Linked DNA regions of Desulforapulum autotrophicum HRM2. The protein of the gene in region 1 interacts with the protein of each later gene in a pairwise test. Links are inferred from orthologs where the notes say so. Each region holds a gene or a part of one and is shown on either strand. Other genes may lie near its edges. The genes, in order: recJ and topB.

The links.
Region 2: the proteins of recJ (region 1) and topB interact in binary tests that used the Escherichia coli proteins (3 or more experiments, as listed by UniProt). The link is inferred for Desulforapulum autotrophicum HRM2 from one-to-one orthologs.

What each region holds. Positions count from the first base shown.
Region 1 is NC_012108.1:2,445,576-2,461,284, reverse strand. The notes cover bases 12,709-15,637. They hold recJ (single-stranded-DNA-specific exonuclease RecJ), read left to right. Parts: upstream 12,709-13,278; coding sequence 13,279-14,997; downstream 14,998-15,637. Other genes in these bases: HRM2_RS10730 (hypothetical protein), read left to right, coding at 15,109-15,537; HRM2_RS10740 (DUF4911 domain-containing protein), read right to left, coding at 12,900-13,109; miaB (tRNA (N6-isopentenyl adenosine(37)-C2)-methylthiotransferase MiaB), read right to left, coding at 12,709-12,910. In the rest of the region: HRM2_RS10800 (CBS domain-containing protein), read right to left, coding at 1-522; HRM2_RS10795 (hypothetical protein), read right to left, coding at 519-1,355; HRM2_RS10790 (glycine cleavage system protein R), read left to right, coding at 1,549-2,103; HRM2_RS10785 (PFL family protein), read left to right, coding at 2,119-3,492; HRM2_RS10780 (MFS transporter), read left to right, coding at 3,565-4,731; HRM2_RS10775 (IS1634 family transposase), read left to right, coding at 4,987-6,663; HRM2_RS10770 (ArsA family ATPase), read right to left, coding at 6,984-7,910; HRM2_RS10765 (hypothetical protein), read right to left, coding at 7,920-8,222; HRM2_RS10760 (hypothetical protein), read right to left, coding at 8,224-8,655; HRM2_RS10755 (carbon starvation CstA family protein), read right to left, coding at 8,656-10,425; map (type I methionyl aminopeptidase), read right to left, coding at 10,642-11,523; more of miaB, read right to left, coding at 11,528-12,708. UniProt on the Escherichia coli protein: Single-stranded-DNA-specific exonuclease.
Region 2 is NC_012108.1:2,953,120-2,969,050, reverse strand. Bases 6,800-9,950 are described here. They hold topB (type IA DNA topoisomerase), read left to right. Parts: upstream 6,800-7,166; coding sequence 7,167-9,734; downstream 9,735-9,950. Other genes in these bases: HRM2_RS12875 (ChaN family lipoprotein), read right to left, coding at 9,781-9,950; HRM2_RS27095 (hypothetical protein), read left to right, coding at 6,800-6,917. Also shown: HRM2_RS12905 (acyl-CoA thioesterase), read right to left, coding at 43-468; HRM2_RS12900 (cysteine peptidase family C39 domain-containing protein), read left to right, coding at 622-2,979; HRM2_RS12895 (DUF547 domain-containing protein), read left to right, coding at 3,393-4,151; mtgA (monofunctional biosynthetic peptidoglycan transglycosylase), read left to right, coding at 4,458-5,153; HRM2_RS12885 (SDR family oxidoreductase), read right to left, coding at 5,474-6,265; HRM2_RS28335 (TrmO family methyltransferase domain-containing protein), read right to left, coding at 6,278-6,490; HRM2_RS27670 (hypothetical protein), read left to right, coding at 6,538-6,744; more of HRM2_RS27095, read left to right, coding at 6,702-6,799; more of HRM2_RS12875, read right to left, coding at 9,951-10,806; HRM2_RS27090 (hypothetical protein), read right to left, coding at 11,039-11,206; HRM2_RS12870 (POTRA domain-containing protein), read right to left, coding at 11,293-13,632; HRM2_RS12865 (translocation/assembly module TamB domain-containing protein), read right to left, coding at 13,629-15,931.

The DNA.
Region 1 (15,709 bases):
ATTCAAGTCCGCTTTTCGGTCAAGAAGGTAACCCGCAGCCCTTGCATCTTCTGCCAGGGTGGAGGGAAAGGTCAGGTTTCCCGTATCCTCATAAAGCCCCATGAGAAACAAGGTGGCCTGGATGGGTGTGATGATTTTTCTCAACCTTAAAAGTTCCCGAATCAGAAGGGTAATGGCTGCACCCATCTCTTCCCTGACCACCTCACTCGCCTTAATATCGCCCTTTACATGGTGATCCCAGAGGATTATGTGCAGGTCCTTTCGTCCCTTTAACGGCTTCATTCCCTCAAGCCGGGACCAGGAATTGGTGTCAACCACAATAAGGGTGTTGACCTCATCAAGGTCAATCTCTTTGATTGAATAAAAATTAAACAGATCCTTGTGGATGGATAGAAACGCCTTGAGATTGGGATTTATGGTTTTGGGTAGCACGGGCAACGCCCCGGGATAGATCATGCTTGCCGCCACAAGGCAGGCAAGGGCGTCAAAGTCCGTTCCCTTGTGTGTGGTGATGATTTTCATGGTTCATCCTTTTTATCATTGGGCCGAATTTCAGGTTCAGTCCCCTCCTCCACATACCCAAGCATCCGCTGCCCTCGTGTATCATCATAACCAAGGCTGTTAACGGTTCCTTCCGCTCTTTTATACTCAAGCTCAAGCTCATACTTTCTCAGTTCAGTCTGGACTTCCATGCTCTTGTGGGCAAGCCGGTACTTCATGTACATGAACCAGGCAAAGAGAACAAAAACAGCGGAAACGGCAGCCACGAAAAACCACTTGAAATCAACAATGGTTTCAATTCCCGTGCGGGCAAGAAAGGTGATGAGGTTGGGAATGATCCAGTAGAGGAACACAGCGGCAAACACCAGAAAACCAATGACAAAAATGTTAAACCGGCTGATTCTAAAAAAAAGTGCTTCAATTTTATTGCCACCTTTAGGGTGGTCCTTGTCACCAGACGCCTCCCCTGGCAATTCTTCCCCCCCCAGAAAAGCCATCACGGCCTTGAGAACAAATCCAAGGAGCAGAATCATTCCCACCGGAATACCCACAGCCCCAGAGAACCATGCCCTGAAGGGAAAGGGGATATCCTTTGACACAAGTTTTACCCGATAGTTTTCAAAGGGACCAAAGGTATTTTCAAAGTAATATTTATTAAAATTAGTCATGGTCGCCCCCTTGACCTCGTAAACCACCTCATTGTTTGCATCAATAACCTGCATATAGGATTGATGGCCCGAACGCATGGTGGCAAGGACAAAAACTTCAAGTTCCACAACAAAAAAAGCAACAATGACAATCACCAGCAACACTTTGTGCTCCTGGAGAAGCTCTGTCCAGCTCTTAAATCCCATTGATTTTTTTCGTCCCCCTCTATATTCATACAATTGGAGTCCAACGCAAAAACGCTGGTATTATAATCACTGCCTGCTGAAACATCAATATTTTAATGGGTCCCGTCAGGGACTAAACCATGATTTTGGTTTACCTTCACCATGAAATATACTATGAACACCCTTTTAAATGAAGAATCAGGAGTATACATTTATGGACAAATTAATCATCACAGTCCTTGGAAAGGACAGACCAGGAATTATTGCGGCCACGGCAAAGAGCCTCTTCGACCTTAACTGCAACCTTGAAAACGTAAACCAGGTCATTCTCCAGAACCAGTTTTCCGGCATTTTCATTGTTCTGCCCCCACCGGAACTTAGCCTAAATACCGTCAAAACAACCCTTGAAAAGGACCTGGCAGACACAGGGATTTATATCCATGTGAATCTTGCCGACACGGCCCCCAACGGTAATGGAAAAGGTGAGGGAGAAAATTTTATCATAACCACCATCGGACCGGACCAGAAGGGACTTGTGGCAAAATTCACAAGAATTATTGCCGATGCAAATGTGAATGTCACAAACCTCAGGGCCGTATTCAAGGGAGGTGACACTCCCGGGGCCAACATCATGGTCTACGAAGTGCTGATCACCCCTGATACCGATCAGAAGGCCCTTTTTTCCGCTCTAAGGGACAAGGCCGCAGGTCTTGGGCTGGACGTCAGTATTCAGCACAAGAACATCTTCCAGGCCATTAACAAAATTTAGGATAAGGTGCGAACCATGTTTAACGAACAAGAGATCCTTTCCACCATTGAAATGGTCAAGAACGAACATCTTGACGTCCGGGCAGTGACCCTTGGCATTAACCTCTTTGACTGCGTGAGCCACGACCTTTCAGTGTTTAAACACAAAATCAGAGAAAAAATCGTCACCCGGGCCGAAGCCCTTGTACCTGTGTGCAACACCATTGGTGAAAAGTATGGCATACAGGTGGTAAATAAGCGCATCTCCACAAGCCCCATCGCCCTTGTGGGCGCCCCATTCAATGCCGAGCAGATGGTTGAGATCGCCATCTGCCTCAACGACATTGCCAAGGAGGTCGACATCGACTTCATGGGCGGATTCTCAGCCCTTGTGGAAAAAGGAATCGCAACCGGAGACCGATCCCTCATGGATGCCCTGCCCCGGGCCCTGGCCGAAACCCAGCGCATCTGCGCTTCGGTCAACGTTGCCACATCAAGGAGCGGCATCAACATGGATGCCGTGCTGGACATGGCAAAGGTTATTAAAAAGGCAGCGACACTAACGGCCCAGGATGACGGCATTGCCTGCGCAAAGCTGTGCGTGTTTGCCAACATCCCCCAGGATATGCCGTTCATGGCGGGCGCCTACCTGGGTGTTGGTGTTGCAGATTCCGTTATCAACGTGGGGGTCAGTGGCCCGGGGGTTGTTAAGAAAGCCATTGAAAGAGCCCTTGAGGCACGACCAAATCTCACCCTGGGCCGCATCGCCGAGGTGATAAAAACCACGGCCTGCAAGGTGACACGGGTTGGAGAACTCATCGGCCGGGAGGTTGCGGACAACCTTGGCACCCGGTTCGGGGTGGTGGACCTCTCCCTTGCCCCTACGCCAACAGTGGGTGACAGCATCGGCGAAATATTCCAGGCCCTGGGACTCACCAGCATCGGTGTTCCAGGCTCAACAGCGGCCCTTGCCATGCTCAACGATGCCGTGAAAAAAGGCGGGGCCTTTGCAAGTTCCCATGTGGGCGGCTTGAGCGGTGCCTTTATTCCAGTGTGCGAAGATCTCAACATTGCCGAGGCCGCAGAAAAAGGATACCTCACCATTGAAAAACTTGAAGCCATGACCTGTGTATGCTCGGTAGGGCTTGACATGGTACCGGTTCCCGGGGATATTTCAGAAGAAACCCTGGCCGGCATTATGGCCGATGAAATGGCCATCGGCATGATCAACAACAAGACCACGGCCACCCGGATCATTCCTGTTCCCGGAAAAAAGGCAGGGGATAGCGTCTTTTTTGGCGGACTTCTGGGTGCGGCAAAAATAATGAAAGTACCCCATGCCACAAACCAGGACTCGTTTGTTCGCCACGGGGGAAGAATTCCCGCCCCCATCCACAGCCTGAAAAATTAGACAGGGCTTAAAATTACCGGGATTGAAAAAAGATCCAGCCCCAAGGCCGGAGGAACAAGAGATGAACAAAAAATGACCGAAAACACAAAACTGAACGTCAAGGTGGTTGCAGCCCTGACACTTGTCCACTTTACCGGGGACTTTTACAGCTCGTTCACAAGTCCCCTTCTTCCAGTGTATGTGGACAAGCTTGCCCTGTCCATGGCCCAGGTGGGATTATTAACAGGAATGATACGACTCCTGGCCTTTGTGGTCCAACCCTGCGTGGGATACCTGGCTGACCGTTACCAGACCCGAGCGTTTATTCTCTGGGGAGTGTTCCTGACAGTTACCTGTATCCCCTTTTCCGGCATCGCCCCTAACTTTTATGTGTTGATGGCGGTTCTGGCGGCAGGTTCAGCCGGGTCATCCATGTTTCACCCTTCGGTCACGGGCATGCTTCCCCTTTATTCCGGCCCGAGAAGGGGGTTGTGCATGTCCATATTCAACACAGGTGGTACCCTGTCCTTTGCCATCGGCCCCGTGTTCATCTCCTGGTATGTGGGTCGATTCAGCCTTGAGGCCATGCCCTGGACAATGGTATTGGGATTGATGAGCATTCTCTTCTGCCTCCGGGCCATCCCCATGCCCGTGAGCGAAGGAATGCAGAATTCAGGTTTCTGGGGTTCGCTCAACGAAAGCCTGGGCCATGTTTGGAAACCCATTTCCTTGATCTGGATCGTCATGGTACTCAGGGCCGTTGCAGGCCAGTCGTTTATAACGTTTATGCCAATTTTTCTGGTGCAGAAAGGATATGATCTCATCTCGGTGGGGTTTATCGTTTCCCTGTTTATTCTTGCCGGTACAGTGAGCGGCCTTCTTTCAGGCTCCCTGTCGGACAGCATGGGTTTCAAACGGATTTTCTTTGTCACCCATCTGCTCATGACCCCGGCACTGCTGGCCTACCTCTTTATGCCGGGGGCCTTTGTCTATGCCGGCGCGTTCATCGGCGGTTTTTTTGCCCTGGCAACCATGCCCCTGGGGGTGCTCATGGCCCAGAGGCTTGCGCCCAAAGGAAGATCCATGGTTTCAAGCCTGATGATGGGGCTTGCCTACGGCCTTGGCGGTCTTTTCTCACCCCTGGTGGGCAAGCTTGCCGATATCTACTCCATTGAGACCGTCCTGTTCTGGACCGCCTTTGTGCCGCTCATCACCCTCATCCCCATTGTCAAATTTCCACAACTTGAAAAAGAGGCCTAAAACAGGTGGTGCCTCTCCCCATCTCCGGGCGGACACAACAAAGCACAAAACTCGACAGTAGTAGCTCACATTCGACACCCCCAACAGAAAAAAAGGACTATTTTTTGATGACTGTTTTTCTACATGATAAAAGTAAGTTATTCAAATCGCCCTAAGATAAATAATTTTTATTTACTGAATGTAATTTACCCTAGATTTTTCTAATTTGTTTTATTATAATTTGCCAAAATGAAAAACAATACATTGAGGCAATGCATGAAAGAATTACCAGAAATAGATGGGTTTACCGTTCAACATCTTCCAATCATTTCTTCATATGCCCGGAAAATAGGGATAATTGATATAATAAACACCCTGGTCCCCACTGAAATGGGGATTGATGCCGGGACAGTTATTCTTGGAATGGTACTCGATACCTTGACCGGAAGAAGCCCCTTGTACAGACTGAATACATTTTTTAAAAATCAGGACACCGAGCTTCTTTTGGGAAAAAAGACAGACCCCCGAAAATTTTCTGATTATACCGTTGGACGTGTATTGGACAGGATATACGAATACGGTGCAATGAAGGTTTTTTCAGAGATTTCCCTACGAGCCTTAGATTATTTCAACATAGACCGTAGCCATGTAAGTTTTGATACAACCTCGGTAACTGTCCAGGGGGACTACCCTTTGTATTCCAAAGATGCCGATAACAGTAAGACCATGACGATCACCTACGGCCACAGCAAGGACCACAGGCCTGATTTGAAGCAGTTCTTGGTTAAAATGCTCTGTGTTGATCGCACCATTCCGGTATTTGGTCAAACTGAAGATGGAAATGCATCAGACAAAACCATCAACAACGAGGTGCTTTCATCCATATCAAAATACATGGCGGAAAATGGAATCAAGAAAGAAGGATTTATTTACATTGCTGATTCCGCAATGGTTACCCGAAAAAACATGGAAAAGATCGGAGACGGAATTCGGTTTATCAGCCGTCTGCCTGCAACCTACAAGGAGTGTTCCCGCCTGATCCAAAAAAGCATCGTTGAGGACAATTGGACTGATCTTGGGAAATTGTCTGATACCACGGAAACCCAAAACCGACCGGCCGCTGTGTATAAAGCATGTGAATCGGAAGCGATCTTGTATGGTCGATCATACAGGGCGGTTGTGGTTCATTCAAGCGCCCACGATAAAAGACGGCAAAATCGAATTGATCGAGAGCTGAAGAATGAGCATACAGAACTTTCGAAAAGAATCAAAATCTTGTCAAAGCAGGAGTTCTTCTGCCATGCGGATGCTGAGAAAGCTGCTATAGAGATGAGCGAAGCAAAACATGTTTTTTATAAACCCGTCACCCAGGTTGTTGAAATCCCGAAATATAAACGGGGACGGCCCAAAAAAGACGGCTCCCGGGCATTGGACAAAATGATGTACAGTATCTCTTGTGAATTGGCCGAGACCGATGCTGTGGAAAATCTCAAAAAAGAAACTGGATGTTTTGTCCTGTTGTGCAATGTGGACAGGGACGGCCAGAAAGGATACAGTTCCTACGATATCCTCCGGACGTACAAAGATCAATATGGGATCGAGCAAAACTTTGGTTTCATAAAGAACACACCGATCGTGAATTCGATTTTTCTAAAAAAAGCTGAACGTATAGAGGTGCTGGCCCTTGTTCTTCTCCTGTCTCTTTTGATCTGGCGTCTTATCGAATATAACATGAGACGATATGCGAAAAAAGAGAACAAGGATCTTCCCGGCTGGAATAAAAGAAGAACTTTCAAACCCACCTCGTTTATGCTGATGATAAGTTTTCAGTATCTGATGATTTTAAAAATCGGGAATCACAGACGACTGAACAGACCCTTATCCACGAAGCAATTAGAATATTTAAAGGCGTTGGGCCTGAAGTCTCAAATATTCACAACTCCCGGCGGATAATCAATACCCCAAAAAAATGGTGGAGATTTATACTCTATGGTGCGGAATGTGAGGTAGTAGGTAGGCGGGAACGGGTGTTACTCTGAACGGGTTAAATGGCAACGGTGGGCATGGACGCCCAAGGAGTTGCCATTTTCCTCGGAGCAGGCCATGGACGGTCTGCGAGAATGAGAGAAGGGTAACACCCGTTCCCGCCTGCCGGTCGAAACGAGTTTCATATAAAAACCGGCACGGCCGGAGAGAGGGATCTGCTCTGGCAACAACGAAAGATGAAACGCCTTTGTTTGCTGTGTTTTGGAGGTGTTACATATAAAAAAAGGTTACAGCAATTTTGACCCGGTTACCCTTTCAACAAGGGTGGATGCGTCAACTTCCCAGGAATCAACAAATTGATTCAGGGTGTCAATCCCGGTGAGGGAGTCCGCCGAACTGGGTAGAGACAGCGGCCTTGAACCGGCAATGGAAAACCCGGGCAAGCCCCTGGTGTCATCAACCCTGTTCCACACAACACTCTTGACTGGGATGTTGTTTTTGCCAAGATCACTGACGATGCGCTCTGTTTCGGAAATTGAAAGACTGTCATTGTTCAGCACCACGGAAAGGGTTGTGGTGGCAGGATTCCGAAACAAGGCTTCAAGGTCCATGTACTCCTGTTTAAGGGTCATGATGCGATTCAGGATCTTATCCCGCCCATGTTCTTTGTTCCCATAACGAACTGTTGAAACGATCTTCTTTTTTTTGTTGATCTCGTTTCGCAGCTTTTCAAGCTCCTGGATCCAGATCCGGGAAAGGGTCGGCAGGAGAAAAAATTTCACGGAAATGGCCGTTGGAGGCATATCAATGATGAGGTAATCAAGGTCGGGAAAGCCCTGCATGATCTCGGTCAAGGCCCGGACAAGGGCGTGTTCCTCAAGGCCCGGGGAAAATTTTAAAACATTGAAATACCCGTCAAGGTTAAAGGCCGTGAGATAGGAATAGTTTCTTTTCAGGGAATCCCTTGTTTCCTTTAAAAAAAGCTGAATCATACGTTCACGGTCAATCTCGGCGGCAAGCAGTCCCGGCAAGATCGCCCGGGGCGTGTGGCCCAGGCGTGTCTTAAAAATATCTGAAAGGTTGTGGGCCGCATCAAAGCTTGCCACCATCACCTTTTTCCCGACCCTTGCCAGCACCATGGCAGAGATGGCCGAAACCGTTGATTTGCCGGTTCCACCCTTGCCCATGTAAAACACAAGTGAGGTTTTATTCACAGGACACCATCATGATACGTCAAAGGTGGAAAAAAGATGGGACAAGGGTTCGTTGGCCGTGTCTATCTTTTCGGTCATCAGGAGAATCTCTCTTTCCATGAGGGGTAAAAGTGACAGGGAAATCTGCATGGGAGGGGAAGGAATGCCCACAAAGGCTCCCTGGACAAGAAGGGCAAAAACGTGCTCAAGCTCTTCAAGCTCTGCCTCAATGGCATCAACGGCCTTGCCCCTTGCCACCTCGTCTGCAATTTTATAAATTGAGACAAGGTTTTTTTTCGCTTTCAAGACAAGGTCTTTAAACGGTATTTTCATCTCATTTCACCCTGAAAATTCTTTGATCAAAGGCGATACGCCTTTGGGAAGGATAGTAGTAATAAACCGCGTAGAGCCCCATGAGAATAATTGCAGAACCATGGAATTTTTCGAACTCCGCCACCACGACAAACATAGTCCACCAAGGGGTCAACTGGGATACCAGCAACAGGCGCTGTTGAAACTTGAAAAATCGGTCCGCCTGGGCGCCATGGCGATCCTTGAGGGAATGGGCAAACAGGGTTCTCATCATCAAGGGAGCGGCAAAACAAGTCACGGCACAAATGACCAGCAACAAAACCTGACCCCCTTTCTCCATATGCCACAAAGGGATAATTTCCTTTGTCCTGGCCATCCCGGAAACAACAAGCCCGGCCAGGGCCGGACCTGTCATAAGGTAGTAGGTTTTCTTCAATCCATCAACCTGTGTCATTTAACTGGCATCGCCATCAACCGACGTTAATTCCAGATCCTCGGTTTCCAGATCCTCAATTTCACCGTTGATGCTGAAAAACTTCAGGGTGCCCTCAATGGAAATCCACACGGCAATAACAAGAATGATGGCGTTGACCGTCTGGAGAAGCAGATTGTGCTGGGTACCAAATTTTGTCTGGTTGAGAACCAATGCCCAGATGGTCATGAATACCATGAAAACAGAAGGTATTCCAGCGACAACCCACTTGATTCCGCCCCTGCCCTTGAGATAAACCGTGATGATGATCAAGGCCAGGGCCGCCAGGGTCTGGTTGACTGCGCCAAAAAGAGGCCACAGTTTTAAGGCGCCTTTGCCGCCGGCACCCGTTGCAAAGGCAAGGGCCAGGGCCGTTATAACTGCGATAAAAGTGGCGATATATTTACCCGTGAGAAAATCCATGCGGACGCTGGTGAAAAGTTCGGAAATGATGTAACGCTGGATCCGTGTTGCCGTGTCAAGGGTTGTTCCTGCAAAGGATGCCACAAACACACCCATTACCACCAGGGCAATTTTAAAAGAGATACCGGTTGCAGCAATCATGTTGGCTGCGCCATTGACAAAGGCGGCAACTTTAGAACCCAGACCTGCGGCTGCAGCCCAGGACGAATAATGGGTTGACCAGGCGGCGATTCCCGTGAGGGTCTCACCGGTTTTGGTGGTATACCCCATGCCGATGCCGGCGGCTACAGCAATGATTACAAGGGTGGCAAGGGATCCTTCCATGAGCATGGAACCATACCCCACAAACAGCGAGTCTGTCTCGCTTCTCACCTGCTTGGACGAGGTACCGCTGGATACCAGGGAGTGAAATCCAGAGATGGCGCCGCAGGCAATGGTGATAAACAAAAAGGGCCACATGGGTGGAGCCTGGGCAGGTGACATCTGGACTGCCGGGGCAACGATTTCAAGATTTCCGGAGAATGCCGAGGCAAATACGCCTGCAATCAATAATGCCATGGCCACAAGGAGTTGGTGTGAATTGATGAAATCCCTGGGCTGGAGAAGGGTGGTCACGGGCAGGGTTGATGCAATAAAGGCATAGATCAAAAGAAGGATGGTCCATACGCCCGTGGCTGGAATTCCGGCCACGTCGGGCATCGTAATAGGCAGGTAGGCCCCTATGGCAACGGTCACATACATGGCAACCACGGCAATGATCGACCAGAGGACAATGCCCTTTCCCTTTTGATAGATCAGATAGCCAAGGTAGACGGCAATGGGGATTTCAAACCATACGGGCAGGACGGCTGCAGGGTACATGGCAAATACAACGGCAATGACAAGGCCGAAAATGGCTATCACAATCCATAATTCCAGGAACACCAGGATAAAAAAGAGGAATTTGGTTCGGTTATTGACATATTTGGCAGTGTAATCGGCAATGGATTTACCCTGGTTACGCATGGAAATGATCAGCGAACCAAAATCATGGACAGCACCCATGAAAATGCTGCCCACAAACACCCAGATAAGGGCCGGGACCCACCCCCATATGATGGCAACCGCGGGTCCCACAATGGGTCCAGTGCCTGCGATGGAGGTAAAATGATGACCGAAGATCACCTCCTTGTTGGTGGGAACATAGTCAATCCCGTCCTCCATGGAAACTGAAGGCGCAGACGAAGTCCCAGACAGCTTAAAAATTTTTTCGCCAATAAACCGTCCATAGAGCTTGTACATCAACAGATAACCGGCAAATGATGCGACCATGATCAACAAAGCACTCATTTAACACCCCTCTTTTTGTCATCCGCGGCACTTGGGCCGCATGGGTTATATTAGTTATCGCAACTATTATAAGGATAGTCAGCTGCTTTTAATAACTACCTGAAATCAAAAAAGTCAAGTGCTAAGGGGCCAGGTTTTATAATTTAAACTAAATTACTTGCCTTTTGGTCCATCAATCGCAACAAATCCACCAAACCCAAGCAAATGTCAATCGCACTAGTAAGGCGTAAGGCTTTCCCAACCGGTTTCAGTGACAACAATGGTCTGCTCAAACTGGGCCGACAGGGAACCGTCGTTGGTTACTGCCGTCCAATTGTCATCAAGGATATGCAGATCCCTTGCCCCAAGGTTGATCATGGGTTCAATGGTAAAGACCATGCCCGGCACAAGTTCGATACCCTGGTTCTTTCGGCCGAAATGGAGCACCTGGGGATGTTCATGGAAATCAAGACCCACGCCGTGGCCGACAAACTCGCGAACGACCGAGCATCCCTGGGATTCGGCATGGGTCTGAATGGCATAGCCGATATCGCCCAGATGGGAACCCGGCCGTACAGTATCAATGGATCGCCTTAAACACTCCAGGGCAACAGATACCACCTTTTTTGCATCAGGTCCCGGGGTACCGACGAAAAAGGTCTTGTTTGCATCGGCATAATAGCCGTCGAGGATGGGGGTGATGTCCACATTCACGATATCCCCGTCCCTGAGCACCCGATCCCCGGGAATGCCATGGCAGATAACCTCATTGACCGATACGCAAACACTCTTTGGAAATCCACGATAGTTGAGGGGAGCGGCAATGGCCCCACCCTTTCTGGTTTCGTCCTCAACCAGGGTATTGATTTCGTCCGTGGTGATGCCCGGGGCAATCATGGCGGCAACCTTGTCCATGATAGACAAAAGAAGAACTCCAGACTTACGGATGCCTTCGATCTGGTTGGGCTCTTTGAGAATAATGCCGTACCTGCGTTTGTAGGACTCTTTCAGGGTCAGCACCTGATCCTTGTCCATGCAGCAGTTTTTATACTTTTTTCCGCTTCCGCAGGGACAGGGAGCGTTCCTGCCGATCCGCCTGCTTTTTCCTTGGGTCTTCATCTATTTATCTCCCTTGCACTGCCCACAGGGAATGGGGGTAGGCATACTTTATTTTGACATCCAGGATCTCTCCAGGACAAACATTGTTTCCATAAAAATGGACAATTTTTCCCGATTCGGTTCTACCCGTCATCTGGGGAAAATCAGACGGATTTTCACCCTCATCGTGTCTCTTTTTCTGACTTAGTCCCTCCACAAGGACCTGCTCCCAGGCACCGACCAGGGCCTGGTTCTTTTGATGGGTCATCTCGTCCTGGAATTGGATGAGCTCGTTGAGTCGCTCCATCTTTTCAGCATCTTCGACCCCATCTGAAAATTTTGAGGCAGGTGCCTGGGGCCTGTCCGAGTAGGCAAAGGCAAATATGCCGTCAAACTCAACCCGTCGCACAAGGTCCATTGTTTCGTCAAAATCAGCCCGGGTTTCAGAGGGAAACCCAATAATCATGTCTGAAGAAAGGGCAATTGACGGACAATTTTTCCTGAGTTTTCCAACCCGTTCAAGATATTGTTCCTTTGTATACCCACGGTTCATTTTTTTCAATATCCGATTTGATCCAGACTGAACAGGAAGGTGAAGCTGATTGCACACCTTGTCAATATCCCTGATGGCATAAATCAAATCGTCTGAAAGATCCTTGGGATGGGAGGTGGCAAATCGAATTCTTTCAATGCCTGAAACCCGGGAAATCTGTTCGAGCAGATCCGAAAAAGAACAAATCTGCTCTTTTTGGCCGTAGGAGTTGACATTCTGACCGAGCAGGGTCACCTCTTTTACCCCGGCATCGGCAAGAATACTGATCTCCTCAACAATGCTCTCCGGGGTACGGCTTCGCTCCCGTCCCCTTACATAGGGGACCACGCAATAGGTGCAGAAATTGTCACACCCCTGCATGATGGTGACAAACCGTGACACCTTATCGTTGTCAATAAATGAAAAATCAGGCATGGCCTCGTAAATGGCCGGTGAATCTTCAACGTCCGTGATCTGCCCCCTGCCATTGAGGACGTTCATAATATGGCCTCCCAGCCGGGAAAAGGCCTGGGTCCCGAGAACAATATCAATGCAGGCGTTGCGCTTGAATACCTCTTCCGCTTCCTGCTGGGCCACGCACCCGGTCATGATGGTTATCAAATGGGGCTTTGCTTTTTTCAGGGGAGGCACCCGGCCCAGAAAGCTGAAGGCCTTTTCCTGGGCCTTCTCACGGATCGAACAGGTATTGCAGACAATGATGTCAGCCCTGTGCAGATCATTGGTCTTCACATATCCAAGGCCGCCGAGTATGAAAAAAAGCCTTTCAGTATCATAGGTATTCATCTGACACCCGATGGTGTATATGTAGGCATATCCCTTGGGATTTTCCGTATGGATCTTTTCTTTAAACGTCACTGATCATGATATCCTTTTTCAAATCTTCCATCACGGCAAACGCCTCGGAAGAACAGCCGGGGGAGATGGCAAGCCGAACAAGACCTGCGGTTGAATCAAGGGTGGTCAAAACGGCAAGATTGTCATATCCCTCAAAGATAAACTTGAGAAACCCGATCCTGCTCTTTTCCATCCGGTACAATTTATGAACGGTCTGCATTCAAAGCCCCTTTGAATTAATAAATTACAACCTTTATCTATATCATCTTTGGAGAACATCTTTCAACCCGTAATTTAAAGGATGTTGCAATTCCAGCAGAAAGAATCGATCGGGTATAGAATAATTTGACATTTTCCCACGTCCTAATATATGGTTAAAATTTTATTGGATGGGTATGGAAACAGAGTGGAAAGAAAAAAAATCGAACTCAGCCACTGTTGCAGGACTTGAAAAGGCCCTGGGATGCCATCGAATTGTTGCAACCCTTCTTGCAAATAGGGGTGTAAAAACCCCGGAAGCCGCACTGGCCTTCCTTACTCCAACCATGGAAACCCTTACCAGTCCCTTTTCCCTCAAGGATATGGACAGGGCCGTGGAACGGATTATCCTGGCCATTGAAAACAATGAACGAATACTTATTTTTGGCGATTTTGATGCAGACGGAATCACTGCAACAGCTGTTCTCAACGATTTTCTGACCCATGTCAATGGAGAAATTTCCTGGTATATCCCCCACAGAAGCAAAGAGGGATATGGGCTCAAGGTTGAGCACATTGCCATGGCAACCGAACAGCAGATCGATCTTATCGTCACAGTGGACTGCGGTTCTGACAGCTTTGAAGCCGTTGACCTTGCACGCCTGGAGGATATTGACGTCATTGTTACCGACCACCACGAGGTGCCGGACCCCGCCCCACGGGCCCTTGCCATTGTGAACCCCAAACAAAAGTGCTGCCATTCAGGTCTTGACCACCTTGCCGGAGTGGGGGTCGCCTTTTACCTTGTTATTGCCCTGAGAATGGAAATGCGCAAAAGAGGAATGTGGCAGCGGTTCACAGAGCCCAACCTGCTGGCAAGTTGCGACCTTGTGGCCCTTGGAACCATTGCCGATATGGTACCCCTGACCGCTGAGAACAGGGTCCTAACCATTGCCGGCATAGAGGTGATGCGAAGGGGGAAACGACCCGGGCTATCTGCCCTTTTTGACGTCGCAAGGATCGATGTGGCCCTTATTGACTCGGATGACATTGCCTTCAGGATCGCGCCACGGATCAACGCCGCGGGAAGAATGGCCCACGCCAGGATCTGCATTGACCTTCTGTGCTCAAGGGACCCCAGGGGAGCCGAACAAAAGGCAGACCTCCTGGACCAGCTCAACAAAAAGCGCCAGCAGACAGAACAAAGCATAGTTGCCGACATTGAACGGCGGATTTCACGACAAAACGGCGCACCCTGTAAAGATGCCCTGGTGATGTGGGATTCGTCGTGGCACCCTGGGGTTCTCGGCATTGTTGCATCAAAGATTTCCCGAAAATACGTCTGCCCAGTCGTGCTCATATCCACGGCAAACTCACCTGCCACAGGATCCTGCAGAAGCATCAACAACATCAACATCCACAGTGCCCTTGGGCAATGCAGTGACTTTCTTGAACGATTCGGGGGCCATGCCATGGCAGCCGGGCTCACAATCCAGGAAAAAAATATGGCTGCGTTTTCCCATCACTTTGAGAATACCATAAGATCCATTGTTCATGGAGAACCCCGAAAACGGATTCTGGAACTTGATTGCGCCCTTGAGATCGATACAGTCACAAAGGAGCTTATTGAGGCCATTGACAGTTTGAGACCTTTTGGAATGGGCAATCCCGAGCCACTGTTCTACTGCAAAGATATAAAAGTAACCCATTCGACCATCATCGGAATGCGCCACAGAAAGATGGAACTTGCAAAACAAACTAACGCTTCCGGCCCTTGCATCAGTGCCGTCCATTTCAACATTGATGATTTGGATTGTCTGCCCGACCACTTTGAACAAATTGCATTCCGAATACGAATGAACCGTTTTAACGGCAGGTTTTCTCCGCAAATTATTATTGAGGCATCATGATTTTTATCTTGAAACACTATCGAATTTTAGCTTATAAATAAAAAGATAAGTGTCAATGAGCATGAATAGAACGAACCAATCATTTAACGCAGATATATAGAAGGATATTCCATGGGCAAGTCATTCAGTGTAGGAAACCGGGAATCAAAGCTGCTTTCGAAAATTGAATCCTCCAAAACACGGGAAAGAGACCGTGCCATAAGTGCTGTAAGGGACAATATTGAATCCTTCAGTAACAAGGTCTCCATGCGGCTTGTGGAGACAGGGCTTGTGGAAACAGTCAGTAAAAATGCCATCCAGGAACAGATTGCAAAATGCCTTGAAACCCTGTGCAGGGCAGAGGTGTTTGACATTGATTTTAAAATCGCCCCGTTCCGAACCCTTGTGGCAAGCCCCAACGTGGTAAGTCTATACCTTACCGCCTACATTGTGGAGACCCTCATCAACCACAAGGATGTCATTGATATTTTTGGCAGCGATGAGGATATTTACTTTTGCATACAAAAAGAGACGGCCGCTCTCATGGAAAAATCCCGCTAGGATTTTCACCGGGATCACCTTCGGGATGGCCTGTTTAACCGTGCAGAACCAGTTCTTACGGCAACACCATCCCAGGTCATCCTCTGTTTTATCTCCCCCGGTATCCTCCTTTCAAACACGCCTTTTTAGCTCATTTTCGCCATTTCCTTATTGACTTATCAAATAAGTGCTG
Region 2 (15,931 bases), 510 kb from region 1 along the record:
AAAGCTTGATCATTGAGTAATGACAAACAGCGATCTATAAGTCTATGATTGATGGGCTATACGGGTCGCAATTTTGAATGCTTCCGGAATTTCAACGGGTGCTTCCGTCGCCTTGTCCACCACAACGGCAACTATATGTCCGGTGGCGGCAAGGCGACCACTTGTTGCGTGTTTGCCTTCAAAGGCAATGGTAAAGCTGGTTCTGCCAAATTTTGAAATTGTTACAGAGACAAGGATTTCATCACCATAGGTCAGGGCAGATTTGTACTGTGAGCACGCTTCCACATAGTAGAAATTCATGTTGTTTTGGATAAACCAGTCAAAACTGCAGCTGATGTGATCCAGATATTTAAGAAAGGCCGTGTCAAAATAGGTTAGGTAATTGGCAAAAAAAACATGGCCGTTGGCATCGGTATCGGCAAAGCGAATGTCTATGGACTGGGTGAAGGGGGTATTTTCCAGGGGCATGTTTTTTCCTTGGGTTCAATTGTTTTCGTCAGTCATAAGTTCTCAAACTGCAACTACATCCTCAAAAAAGTTTTAAATACTTTGAGAATAGACCAAGTTAACCTGCTCCTCTTTATCATAACTTCAGGCGACTCTGCATCATTTTTTCTAACCATGCAGATGTCCAGGGGTGAACTTGAACCCAAGGTTCCCATTATTTTCATACTTTCCTTGACTAAAAGCATCTTCCTCTCTAAAGTTGAGTTCAAATTTAATATTGGAGAGAAACAACAGGTTCAACTTTGCCAGGAGTACGAAGGCGTTTTTGAGATTGGTTCTAATGTGGATGTGATGTTGAAGATCGATTCTTTCAGACAAAAGCCTGGCTATTGCGGCCCGGCATCGTTAAAAATAGTGCTGGGCTATCTGGGTGTTAAAATCACTGAAAAAAAACTGGCACTGATATCCGGTTGCAACCCGGCCTGCGGGATCGGGGCAGAGGGCCTTGTGGGTGCCGCCCAGAAGCTTGGTTTCCGCGGTCAAGTTAAAGATTTTTCAGACCTGGATGATATCCGTGAGTGGGTTAATTGTAAAAAGATACCGGTCATTGTCGATTGGTTCGCCTTTGAAGGGGGACATTATTCTGTCGTAAGCGGCATCGACACGGAAAATATCTACCTGGAAGACCCGAGCCTGGGTCATCGGCGGGCACTGAAGCTTTCAACTTTTATGCGGTTGTGGTTTGACTTTCCCAGCAATTACCTTAAATCCAAAGACGAGTTGATCATCCGGCGAATGATCATCATCGACAGGCGCACCTATGATGAGCGGCTTCGGAAAACCACCGGCTACTATGCGGAATTGAAGAAACTGGTGGCCGGGCGAAGCGATATCCGAATCGAAGGGCACCTCCTCAAACAGCGCAACTCCGAAACCGATTTTTACCGGATCGTCTCGCGCGACGTCAAGCCAAACGATCGATTCATGATCATCCGCGCCGGGATCCACGGGGATGAAGTGGCCGGTCCGCTGACCATTATCCGTTATTTTAACCGCATCTTCGATTATGCCCATAAACGCGGGATTAAGCTCATTATCTATCCCCTTGGCAATCCGACAGGCTACGATGCCCGGCAGCGCTATAACACCGATGAGGGCGAGGGGTCTGACTTTAACAACGATTTTGTACGCTACGAGCTTGAAAATGGGAAACTGGTGGATGACATCCGCCGGGGCGCTAAATTTAAACGGTGGTACTTGTCGTCCGACAGTCGGCTGAATCTGAACCTGCCGGCCGAAACGCTCCTCATGCACCATCTTCTGCGACGTGACCCTCTGGAAAACATCGTCGCAGCCCTCGACCTGCATCAGGACAACATTTCCAAAATTGATTATCCCGCCGCCTATCATTACGCTTTCGGAGATCTCTCGGTTTATGGCAGGATCGTTGAGGCGATCCATAAAACCGTGCCGATTCTGGCCCACAAGGTGATCAACGCCGGCCAGAACAGTGGCATGAGAACTGACAGAGAGGGCTTCATCGTCCGACATGACGGAACCTTTGGTGACCTGATGTACCGTCTTGGGGTGTCATATCCGGTAACGGCCGAAACCACCGGCAAAACGCCGATCGAAACGGCCTGTCGGGTCAATTGGCTATGGATCAAAGGTCTTGTCGACCTGGTGGCCAAAAAGCGCGCCATCGTTAAACGGTCTTTTAGTCGCGAGGTCGTTCAGCCGTTTAAAAAATTTGCATCCAGGCATCGCCTCATCAATGCTGGACGGGTCACGACCGATGCCGGGGTTTATCCCATATACGCGGTCCTCACCCTTAATCACTCCAGAGATCTTCCCCGCATCATCCTTTCGGCCGGCATTCACGGCGAAGAGCCGGCCGGGGTTTATGCCCTCCTGGAATTTATGCACCGGGACCTCGCCAGGTATCTGGGGCATTTTTCTTTTATGATTCTGCCCTGCCTCAATCCCTATGGCTTTACCCGTTGTGTACGTTACGGCAGCCAAGCAACCGACCTGAATCGATCTTTCGACAATGATACCGGGGTGCCGGAAATCGCCGCTGTCAAGGATTTGCTGCACCAGTTTTCTGGCCCCTACCGTCTGGCGGTTGACCTGCATGAAACCGACACCTATATGCCCCGGGGCAAGGCTTTTTTGGTCGAGGATATTCCGGCCGGATTCTATATGTACGAAACCACCCCCAGCGGGCGGCCGGTTCTCGGCCCGGCGATCCTGAAAGCCCTCCACACCGCAGGCTATCCCATCACAAAGCGCCAGTTGGTATACGACGCCGAATGCCGCAACGGACTGATCACATCCATTTCTCCCAACGCCCCTGATTACCCGGCGCAGTCCGAATTCAACGGCACTCTGGATTGGTATATGCTCAAAAAAAATTATACTCAACATTCGATTACAACCGAGACGCCCACCGCCTGGCCTTTAAGACGACGGATTGCCGCCCACAGAAAAGCACTGATCCATGCGTTGAACAACCTTAAAAAAAATTTGTAGAGATGATAACATCGACAATCTGCCGATCTGAATATCACCGGTAATCCTAACGAGATTCTTGACATCTGCAATGGCCCTAACCTGTCAGTGCAGCCATCCTTGCAAGTCCATTGGCTTTCACTGCATTCAGATCCGTACCAGAACCAACTAACTGCAAAGGATACACAAGGGATTCACGCAACGTAAAATCGGCCTGAACATCGGCCACTAAAAAATTCTCATGTCCCTTTGCCGTGCTTTAAGCGATCAATTGATGAACAAATTTACTACTGCCAGTAAAATTCAGAGACTGACTGATCAGATGTAAGATTTTCATGAGTGATAAAACTTTTAGGCATCATAGGATTGAATTAAAAGAAATTATGCACATCCTTTAACGTAGAAAAATAACCGTACAAACGAAAGGGGCATTTATGCTGAAAAAAACAAATCTGGTTGTGATTTTTCTAATGGCTTTTATTCTGGTCTTCTCTGCCTTGAAAACGCCTGTGATGGCAACTGGAAGTGTCGACAATCAAATATATGCCACACTATTAAAAAAGCATGTGATTGCCGGCCGGGTCAATTATGATGGTTTAAAAACAGACGAACTTCTGTTGGATCAGTATCTCGAGATACTCAGCAATACCGACATTGCTTCTCTTTCTAAAACCGCTCAATTTGCCTTTTACATCAATGCCTACAATGCTTTTACCATAAAGCTGATCCTTACCAGATACCCGGACCTTGGTTCCATTAAGGATCTTGGCGGATTTCTTTCAAGCCCATGGGATATCCAATTCATCCGGTTGCAGGATAAAAAAATTTCTCTGGATATGATCGAACACGATATTTTACGTCCCGATTTCAAAGATCCAAGGGTACATTTTGCCATCAATTGTGCATCTAAAAGCTGCCCACCTCTTCACAATGAGCCCTACGAACCCGATCGCCTGGAAGCGCAGCTTGACCAGCAGGCAAGAGCATTTATTAACGCTGAGAACAATTTTATCATCAAGGGATCCCAGATCTCCATCAGTAAGATTTTTAAATGGTTTAAAGGGGATTTTGATGATAACCCACTGAAATTTATACGTGCCTATGCCTCTGGTAATTTAAAGGATGCCCTGGAATCCAATTCTGTTATAACCAAGATCAATTACCTTGATTATGACTGGTCCCTGAACAATTAAACCGGGATTGTACTGTCCGTATCAACCAAAAAGTTTATCAGACTTATACTTTAATCCACTGGATATTTGAGTGCCCAAATCAGTCCAGTGGTTATGGGTTTTCCTTTGATCGGATAGCTATGTCTAAAATTTACCCCGACCAGAGGGACGGCGACAAAAAAGATAAGCCTCCTTCAAAATAAGCTCCCGCCACGAAAAAAAATCCTCTGAATAGCTATTGGAGGGGTTTTAAAAAAATAAACGTTGGATTTGGGTCCTGTTTTGGAATTGACAATCATCCGGTTTAAACGTAGAACCCCAGGTGAAATGAAGAGAATTAACCGCATACGCACCTGGATCTGGAAAACTATCGTTAAGATGATCTTATGCCTGTTTTGCTTTACCATCGTGCAGGTTCTGGCACTTAAATACATCAACCCGCCATTTACCCCTGATGTGGCATGGGAATGGGCAGAAGCCATCATTAAAAACACCCCGGACAAACGTCCCCGTTATGTCTGGAAAGACATCAAAGCTGTTTCGCCGCACCTGAGAAGAGCAGTCATTGCCGCTGAAGATCAGCGGTTTTTATCCCACAACGGATTTGATGTCACGGAAATAAAAAATGCTGTATCAAATTTAATCCGCCATGGGAAACTCAGGGGAGCCAGTACCATCAGCATGCAGACTGCCAGAAGCGTGTTTTTGTTATCCAGTAGAAGCGTGTTTAGAAAATTGGCTGAGGCCTATTACACGGTCTTGATTGAACTGTTCTGGGACAAACGGCGAATTTTTGAAATGTATTTAAATACTGTGGATTGGGGAACCAACGTCACTGGCGCTGAAGCAGCCGCTCAAAAATACTATTCAAAAAGCGCCAGACACCTCACATCGAATCAGGCGGCGCTGATGACGGCTATTTTGCCGAACCCGCACAAATGGTCTGTCAAGCACCCCACCCAGTATTTGAAAATGCGACAGCGACAGATCATGAAAAACATGCCTCAGATGCCGCTGTTGTAAGCCATCCTGACTGTTTATCTGCTGGTTTTAATTTTACCTGAAAGTTCTACCTAAAACTTGCAAGCGGTAGTTGGTTGGATATGCAATTTTTAGGTTCTATGTATCATAAGGTTGTCAATTATGGTGGTACCAAGGCAGCAGAAAACCTGGTTGATGGGGCCTTAGGGTTCACTCAAAAATAAATTACCAATTTTGGGGGTCAAGTCGCCTGCCCTGCAAGGCGTGAAAATGCAGGCATATCAGGAATACGCCGAATTTTTACAACGCGTCAGGGCTGGATGAATTGGCCTCCAAAATGTAAAGTTATTTTTGAGTGGGCCTTAGATCAGTCCACGATAATTTCCACCGTCTATTAGCAGGTTTTGTCCTGTAATATAGCGCGCCTGAACACTTGCCAGAAAAACAGCGGCAGCACCAAAATCCAATGGATCTCCAATGGTTTTGCAGGGGTTTGCGTCCTTCATCTCCTGGATTATTTCTGCCACAGGCCTGTTTTCCTGATCCGCCCGGTGCTGTGCCAGCTGATCGATGCGGGATGTTCTGTGGGTGCCTGGAAGAAGGGCATTGACCGTGATGCCTGAGGGTGCAAGTTCAGTTGCAATGGTTTTCAGAAAACCGGTCAGCCCGGTGCGGGCCATATTGGAGAGCAGCAGGTTGCCGATGGGCTGTTTCACTGAGATGGAAGTAATGGCAATGATTCTTCCCCATCCTTTTGATACCATGGCCGGGGTCAGGCCGTGGATCAGATGCACCGCGCTCATTAAATTCAGCCCAAGTGCTTTTTCATAGGCATCCAAAGGTGTGGTTGCAAAGGTTCCGGGTGGTGGTCCGCCTGCATTTGTCACCAGGATATCAGGATCTCCCAGGGAGGCTTGAACCTCTTGAATCAGGCGGTTAATCTCCTCGGCATTGCCCATATCAGCCCCGAAACCGACGACCTGGGTCCCGGTTTTTTGTGAAAGTTCACGGGCAACCTGGGTTGCCTCGGTCGGATTGCGGGAGCAGATGGCTAATTTGCAGTGTTCGCTGGCCAGCTGTTCTGCACAGCCGCGGCCCAATCCACGGGTTGATGCCGTCACCAGGGCAACTTTTCCTTGAATTCCAAAATCCATTTATTTTCCTCCTTAATATTCCATTGTGCCATGGAGCACAGGCTTTATGGAGACCACAGGTGTTCCATCAATGGCTTCCATGGGGCCAACTTTTAATCGATGCCCAAAGATTTCCAAAACGGTAACCCGGTGCAGGCCAAGTGGGCTGGGTGGTCTGTCTGGAGACCGTGTAGAAAAGACACCCGTTATAGGTTTTCTTTTACCACCCCGTGGGGGGGGAATCAAATGGTCTCGTCTTTTTATTTTGCGGCGTATGGTTTTTTAAACAAAATATGTTCTGCGACAAGGGCTTTTATCTGAACCAAGGGAATCATCTGAGAAGTATACTTTCACGATTTAAGGGGGACATGCTCGAACAGGTGGCTGGTGTGACAGCCCTTGATACCCTGGGGCCTGAAGACTGGATTCTTTTCAGGGAGCCTGTTCCCATCATCCCGTGGAGGATGAAATTGGAAGAATCAAGATCCCTGCATGGATAAAAGATTACCTGGAGCTATCTCCTCAAATTGACGTCTACATCAAAAGGGACTATCCTGATAATATAGGCTACTCCAGCTTGGTTATTCATTGCGGGGCATGCATGATTACACGGCGGGAGATGCTCATGGGAATTGAGCTTGCCCGGGGAAAAAATGTGCCCACCACAAATTAGGGATCTGTATCTCCTGCCTCCACGGAGTGTTAAAACGAATCCTCTCATCATTTCCTGAGGCATTGGCTATATGAAGTCGGAGCCCACCGGTATCTGCTTCGCATCGAATCCACGAACCCTTTGTTGTTTGGGCAGATACACCCGGATTCACAGCGACTGGAGACAAGAGTCGCCTGCCTTAAGGCATTGACTCGATTTATCCCCGGTTAATCTGTAGCAAAAATCATGAAAATGGCGTAAGAATAGACCATGACAGAATTGATATTGACAGAAAAATTCTCCGTGGCCTCGGATTTTGCCAAGGCCCTGGGAGTGAAGAATAAAAAGGACGGCTATTTTGAGGGGGATGCCCATGTGATCACCTGGGCCGTGGGTCACCTGGTGGAGCTGTTTGAGCCGGATGATTATGATGCAGGCCTCAAAAAATGGCGGGTGGAGACCTTGCCCCTTATTCCCGAACGATTTCGATACAAGCCCATCACAAGAACCCTGCAGCAGTTTCGGACCATCAAGGCCCTTTTAACCCAGCGGCAATTTGACCGGATTATCATTGCAACGGATGCGGGACGGGAGGGGGAGGTTATTGCCCGGACCATCCTGCTTGAGTCGGGCTTTAGGGACAAGGAACGGATCATGCGTTTCTGGACCAGCCAGGCCCTGGTGCCCAAGGTGGTCAGGGACACCATGAATCAGCTCAAGCCCATAACGGACTACGATCGCCTGTGGCGTGCCGGGTATTACCGCCAGGTATCGGACTGGCTGGTGGGCATGAACCTGACCCGCTTAATGACCGTGAGGCTTGGCGATCTTTTTTCAGTGGGCCGTGTGCAGACGGCGGTGCTGGCCATGCTTGTGGACCGGCGGAACGAGCGGGAGCACTTTATTCCCGAGACCTATTGGAATTTCAAGGTGCTGTTTTCCGGTGACAAGGGGCGCTGGACCGGGCGCTGGTTCAAGGAGAAAGAGACCCGGATTACGGACAAGCCCCAGGCGGACGCACTTTTGGAGCGGTTCCAGGCTGAGAAGGCCCCCGGTGTTGTGGTCTCCATGAAAAAAGAGACAAAGCAAGAGCCACCTCCGCTGCTTTTTTCTTTGACCGACCTTCAGCAGGAGGCCAACAATCGGTTTGGATTTCCGGCCAAAAAGACCCTGGCCATTGCCCAGGCCCTGTACCAGGACAGAAAGTGCCTCTCCTATCCCCGAACTGATTCAAAGGTCCTTGGCACCGCCAGCCTTGGTCTTGTTAACACTGTGTTGGGAAAACTTGAGCAGGCCTGTCCTGACCTGTTCGCCTTTGTGGACCCCAAGCGGGTGAGCCTTTCCAACCGGCGGGTGTTCAACGATGCAAAGCTCACTGACCACCATGCACTGATACCGTTCAAGCCCATTTCTGAGGCGGCCAGCCGGGATGAGAAGCTTTTATTTGACCTGGTGGTGCGGCGGTTTGCTGCGGCATTTCATCCGGATTGCCGGTTTGAAAGCACCCGGGTGGTGACCTTGTTTGCAAAGGAGACCTTTCAGACCCGGGGTAAAGTGATCCTGGATCCCGGATGGCAGCGGGTCTATGGTACAGGTATCCGTGACAAGGCTGAAGCTGAAATCATTCCGCCCCTGGTGGAGGGGGACGAGGGCGCTGTCGAAAAGATCGAACGGGAAGAGAAACAGACCAGCCCGCCCCCCGATTATTCAGATTCCCTGCTCCTCAAGGACATGACAAATCCGGGTCGGTATGTGGCTGAAGAAGAGATCAAGCGCCTCTATCGGGGAGATATCGGAATCGGCACCCAGTCCACAAGGGCGCAGATCATTGAAACCCTTATATCCAGGGGATATGTTCAGCGGGCAGGCAAACGACTTCTTGCCACGGACAAGGGGGGGTATCTGGTCACCCAGCTGAGAAAATGCCCGATCTCTTCGGTCTTGACCTCTCCCGAGGAGACGGCCCGGTGGGAGATGCAACTCAATACCATTGCCCTTGGAGAAGGGTCGGATATTCGGTTTCTGGATCATATCAAGGCCTTTGTTACCAATGCCGTGGCAGAACTGAAATCAGCAGGGCTCAACGTGAAGCTGTTCAAGGCCGAACAACCCCAGGCAGCGGTGATCGGTATCTGTCCCGCCTGCGGCAAGGCGGTCCGGGAAAACCCCAAGGCTTTTTCCTGTGAGGACAGGGGATGTGAGTTTGTGATCTTCAAGAGAATCGCCGGCAAAAGCATTTCCGCCAAAATGGCAACAAACCTGTTGCAATACCGTAAGTCCGGTCCGTTCAAGGGATTTATCTCCAAGAAGAAAAAACGATTCTCCGCCTCCCTTAAAATTGTCAACGAGAACGGACACTGGAAGGTTACCTTTGATTTCAACAATCAGGGAAAAGCATCCTCAAACAATGGGCAAGCCAGCCCCGACCCAAGGAGAAGCATCTCGACTGTTGAACGGGTCAGGTCGGAGCCCAGGGGCCCAGAGTCACTGTCAGCACCCGGAAGTGAACCCACCCAGGGCGCAGAAACCATGCGCTGTCCCCTTTGCAACGGAACCATTATCGAAGGCAACCGGGGATTTGGATGTTCCAACTGGCGGCCGGAACATGGGGATTGCCGATTTGTGATCTGGAAGGAAATCGCAGGTAAAACGCTGACCCTTCAAAACTTGGAGACCCTTATTGCGGGCAAAAAGACCCGGCCCTATGTGTTGAAAAACAGCAACGGCGACAAGTTCAAGGCAAGCATGAAGATGGTCAAGGCCCCAGGCCAGGGGGTTGCCATCGAGGTTGAACCCCAGGGTGAAGGCCAGGGATTCAAGGTTCTTTGCCTGCGATAACATAGCACCTTTAAGCCTCTCCCCGGCATTCTGATGGTTCCTTTTTCTACTCTCGTTTGTGGAGCCGGCTTTTCTCAAGCATTCGTTTGTAGCGTTCGCAGGGGTCCTGGTAACTTACCCGCTGGGTAAACCAGATATAATCATGGGCAGGGGAGGGCGCATACCCTTCAAGTTCCAGGGGGGCAAGGTAATCATGAACCGGTGAAGGGGTGCGGGTTATCTCGACAAACCCTACATTAACCTGGGATATGCCGGGTTTGAGGTGGCGCACCCGGTCAACCACCCCGAGGTTATGTTCGGTGTGGCCACCGCCGATGATAACCACCACGGGCCTGTCTGGCTGGGTGTCATGGAGCTCGGTAATGGTGTGTGCCATGGTATCGTTCCGGGCGACCCAGGTGTCAAAGAGGCGTGACTGCATCCTGGGATTTTTCATGCCGCAGTGAACTTTGGCAAAGAGATCGTACATGTAATCCTGGTAGTTCTTGTCATCAAGGTGGGTGGAAAAGATTGATTGCTTTTCAATCTTTGTGAGCTTGTCCCATCCTTTTCGTGTGATACGCCGCTTTTGGGCGTCTGACAGATCCAGTCCCGCAGCCACAAGGGCCTCTTTTTTTGCAAGGCATACCAGCTCAAGGTAATAGGACCAGAGGGCGTCTGATTTGGTGTCCCACCCCAGCTGTTTCCTGAGCATGGTTCCCACCTTTTTTTCAACAACATCCGAGTGTTTTGCCCGATGGGAATCTACAAAATCCAGTAAAAGGGGGGTGTCACCTGTTGAAAAAAATTCAAACCCCAGCTGGGGATGCTTGCCCTTTGCTATCAGGGCCTGGATAATTCGGCGCTGGAGCCTGTGATGCTCTGGATTATCATGTTTCTCCCCAAGATAGATCACGTCTGCCTGGAGCAAGTCGTCCACCAGGGTATCCATCTCCAGGATTTCCCCTGTGGCTGTATTGATCAGTTGTCCGATCAGGGGATCATTTCTGAACGGTTCCACCGGGGTTATACCGCAGGCCTGGGTCAATACCCCCATTGCCAGCACCAGGACTAATTTTAGCATGGGTCGCATTTTTCAGCTCCTTTTCCGTGAAGCCATCCTTGCCGCAGCTTTTGAACTGTGGACCAGCGGGGCTCGGGCCTTGGAAAGTTGATCGTTTTAATTAATGGAAAGTTAAACGGCGCACTCTGTGTTTGAGGTGCACCCATGGTACGGTCTTCATTGTTGAAATTTATTGCTGCAGGAGCCAGAGATCGTGGATGGCGAATGTGAATGGTTGGAACAGTGAATCGATACGCTGCTATCAAAACATGAAGGAATCGTTTTTTCTTCGGGCTCGTTCTCTACGGCAGATCCAGCCCACAGTGGTGATGTAGGTGTAGCCTTTAGCTGCCTCTTGCCTGCGTTCGGTCTCTCTTTTTTCGGCTGGAGTTGACCCTTTTTTAAGGGTGGATACTTTTTTTGTTTTCATCCCCCACTCCTTTTATCTTGTTCCCCGGATGGATAATTTTATATAATCAGTATCATTTCGGGTTTGGTTTGTAAAGGTCTGGTGGCCTAAAATGTGTAACCAAACGAGAAGTGGATCTGGCCCGGACTCTCGTATTCGTCCTGATTGAGTTTGTAGCCGTAAAGAAGGCTGATGGGGCCGATCACCGTGCCATAGCTGAAACCGCCGCCCAACGATGTTCGAAATCCCTGTTCAACGGCAGTACCGGTTGTTTCACCAAGCCTGCCGCCGTCCAGGAACATGATCCATTCCAGTTTTTCAGTCAGGGAAATTCGGGATTCCAGGCTTGCTGAAACCACGGACATTCCCCCCACAGGCTCCATGTCAAGGTCATGGGCAAGGAGGTTCTCCTTGAAACCCCTTACGTCCGAGGTACCGCCGAGAAAGAAAAGCCGATCCTCTGCAATGGCCTCAGGGGCTGAAATGGGCTGGATGTAACCAAGGCGGGTGCGAAGGGCAAAGGTGACCCGTTTCATGGGGGTCAGGTATTGCCTCACATCAAGGGCGTATTTAATAAAATCGTCAAGGTCACTGTTAAACCCCGTGTAAATATCCGTTGTCAGCGAGGTAAACATTCCAGTCCTTGGCCGGACCACGGAATCCCGGGTGTCATATGCCAGGGCCAGGGAGGTTTTAAGAATATTACGGGTATCGTACTCATCCCCTGGATCCGTTGCCAGATTGTAATCTTCTTCATCGCCAAACCTGGTGCGGTTTTCATAGGTCAGTGACAGGCCTGCGTTGAGGTGGGGAAGAATCGGTTTTGTGAGATTGCTTGAAATGCCCCATGCTTTGACACCAAAATCGTAGTTCAATTCTTCTTTTTTCTGGACAAACAGGGTTAGGGATGCTGTCATATCAGATTTCAGGAAAAAAGGATCTTTGATTCCTGTTTCACCTTCAAATCCGATGCCGCTGACTTCGGCCTTTATCCAGGAGTCAATGTCCCTGCCAAAACTGTTGTTGTCACCGGTCTGGGCGTTGAAATAAAACAGCCGTTCCGTGTCATGGCCAAGGGCTGTCTCAACATAGTAGGGCTTTCTTTCTTTGACGATCACCTCAAGGTCAGCCGTTGATTTTTTCTCTTTTAGGTCACCGGCCTGGATCCGGACCGTCTGGATGGCCCCTATTTTCCTTAATCGTTTTTCTGCATCAACGATGTCTTGAAGTGAAAAAGGGTCATTGGTTTTGATTTTCAGAAGATCCTGCATCGTCCGTTCTTTGAGCCGGGTATTGCCGGTATACCGGATCTCTCCCACGCGAACAAGGGGTCCCGGGTCAACGGTGAACAAAAGGTTAACAGCCGTGTCGCTCGTTGTTGTTATCTCTGTCTTGACACGTACGTGGGGGTACCCCTTGTGTGAAACAAGGGTGGCAATACTGTTTTCATCACTCTTTACCATGTATTCCCTGAAGGGTACACCCGGTTTAAGCGTCAGGGTGCGGACTGTATCGCCTTCATCCAGAAGCGTACCAAGACCCCTGATGGAGACCTCTTTTACCAGAATTGGATCGTGTTCATTGACAATGATTTTGATATGTACATCAATCCCCGGCTGCCCTTTAATGGATTCATTGTCTTCAAAGGTGAGGTCGCTTTTGACCGAGGCATTTTTAAATCCATTGGCCAGGTAGAGACGTTTGATGGCCTTGAGATCATCGTCAAGTTGATGTTGACTGAAACCGTCATTTTTTAAAAAGCCCTTTTCAGACAGGCCCATTTCTTTGTGGATGGCATCGGTTGAAATGCTGCGGTTACCGTCAATGGTGATGGATGCCACCCGCATTCGTGTTTTTTCGTTGATGGTGAAAATGACATCCCAGTAGGTTCTGCCTTTTATGGTTGTTTTTTCCTTGGTAAAGGTGACGGTGACATCCTTGAATCCTTTTTCATGGTAGCGTTTTCGAATGTTGATGACCCCTTTTCTAAGGCCGGCATCCTGGAGGTTGCCCCGTTCAAAGACGGGTATCTCCCCTTTGAGCTGCCGGGGGTGAAAAAAAACAGCCCCCTTTATCTCTATCCGGTATTCAAGGCCTTCATCAATGATCAGGCAAAGGGCCTGGCCATTGTTCCGGGTGACGATTTCATGGGTGATTGAGGCATCGGCAAATCCCTTTTTACGATAGAATGAAACAAGATCCTGTTTGTCTTTTCTCAGCCAGTCAAGGTTAAGGCAGGTCTTTGCAAAGGGCACAAGGGTGGTTGACCACAGTTTGGTTCTCAGCTTGAGGCGCAGGGTTGAGAACTGTTTGTTGCCTGAAATATCCAGCTGTTTCAGTTCAATGCAGGGCGCTGGATCCCTGGGGTTGTCTGCTGGGAAACAGGGGGTGATACCTGAAAATACGAACAGACAAAGGCAAATTAGACCTGGAAGGCACAGTTTCATTGAAACTCCAGACGATACCTGATCTCAGCCCCATAGTGACCTTCGGTGTTTTGAAATCCGGATAGGGTGAATCTGTCCGATAGTTTATAGTCCGTGGATGTCTTCTGGATCATTTCTCCCTCCTTTGCCTCCATGCCGTAGGTGACGGTGATTTTGTCGGTGATCTCCTTGCCGACGGTGAGGTTAATATCACTGAGGGACGAACTTGTACTGCTCTGTCCAACGCCAACCTCAAGGGTATCTATGCCCACGTTTTTTTTGAGTCTCTCGGCAAGGGAAGAGGCCGCTAATCCAGCAACAAGGGAGGCGGGTGATGTGGATGTTCCCCCTTCTGAGTTGATCAACTCGGTTGTGGTCTTTCCGGTTAAAAGAAGGGATAGAATATCCCCGTATTGTTCCTGGGGTACAGATGAAAGTGTCAGGATCAGGTTGTCCGGTGGGCCGGTTAATTTCAGAATAATTTGCCGGTCTTGAATTTGGTGCTCTGCCTGGATGTCAAGCACGGGCGCGATCCCATAGGGATCAATAAAATCCACAATTCCCTTGGTGAGTTCAAATTCCTTGGCATTATAGGTGATGGTTCCGGGAGTAAGGGTCGCCCGGCCCGTGACCGCAGGACCTCCAATGGTCCCGCCGATCTTGAGGTGGGGAGTCACCCAGAGATCGGCAAGGTTGTTGCTGATGGAAAAGGGGGCGTCTGCCCGGACAAGGATGTTCAGTTTAATGGCATTGACAAGATTGTCTGATTTGTCTTCCTGGGTGGTTGAACGATTCTGGACGGATCCCAGGATTTTTTCAAGGGCTGTTTTCTCCAGGTTGAAATCAGCGTTCCATTCTCCCGAGGAAAGGGTGATGGCTCCTTCCAGGGAGGCTTTTTTTAAATTGCCGTTGAGGACAAGGTCTGTCTGGAACAGGGTGTTCATCCTGTCCGGCAACACAACGGGCAGGTCCTTGCCCTTGAGTTGGAAGTTAAACCTGTCCGGTACAAAATCCATAAGCCCCATGTCACCCGACAGGGTAAAATGCCCGGTATCAATCATCCCCGTTATGTTTTGTATCTGGATCTTTTCCCGGTCGGCAAGGATTAGTCCGCTGATATCGTGAAGTTTCTGCCCGGTTTCATCAACAACCATGGCGATGTTGACAAGTTCAACCCGTCCTGTGACAGCGCTCTTCTGGATCTCTTTGTCCACGAGGGCATCAATCTGAATGGCAACCTCTCCCTCAACATTGTTAATTTCCCGGGTAAAGAGTTGTATGGTTCGGGCAGGTATGGTTCCCGTGGCATTGATTTTGATCTTTTGTTCGAGGCTCCCCTTTGCCTGGACCGTTGCCTTCATGCTGCCCTTGACATCCCCTGTCCCGGCAGGATCCAAATAGGGACGAAGATCCGATTGCGTGACGGTCATATCCGACTCAAAGGCCATTTTTTCAAGGGCAAGTAAACTGCCGTCTTCCATGAGCCGGATACGGCCCGCAAGGGTGAGGTCGGAATCTGGATTGGCAAGGGAAAAATTTTTGATGTCAAGGTAATCATCTGAAAAGACAAGGTCCATGGCTGCATCTGCCCTGGGATAATCTTTGTATCCGGCATCTGTTGCCACCAGGTGAACGGTTGCCCCGGGGTGGTCCAGGCTGCCCGTGAGCATTGCGTCAAAGGCATATTTGCCATGGATATCCGGGATATTAAATTGTTTCAGGAAGGGGTGCAGATTAAAGCGGTCTGCCTTTACCTTCAGGTCTCCTGATATTTTTTCAAGGGCAAGCAAACTGCCGTTGTCCATGAGCCGGACCCGGCCCTCTGTAAAGAGGTTGGTGTCTGGATTGTTCAGGGATAATTTTTTGATGTCAAGGTAATCATTTGAAAAGACAAGGTCCATGGCTGCATCTGCCCTGGGATAATCTTTGTACCCGGCACCGTCGGCCGTCAGGTGTAAGGTGGCCCTGGGATGGTCCAGGCTGCCCGTGAACATAGCGTCAAAGGAAAACTTACCGTGAACATCCGCTATATCAAATTGCGAAAGAAGGGGTTGCGGTTCAAAATGGTCTGCTGAAAGTTTCAGGTCTGCGGATATTTTATCAACAGCGAGGTTTCCAAAAAATCCCTGGGGAAGGGCCTGGGTGAGATCAATCTTTCCTTGTCCTGATACCTGACCGCCCTCCAGGGTTACCAGGACATTCTCAAGTGTCAGCAACCGCTCTTTAATCTGTAATTGAACCTGAGCCTGAACCGGTTGAACCTGAGCCTGGACCTGGAGGTGTTCTTTGCCTTCCTGGTTCTCCCCTGGGGGTTGTGGCG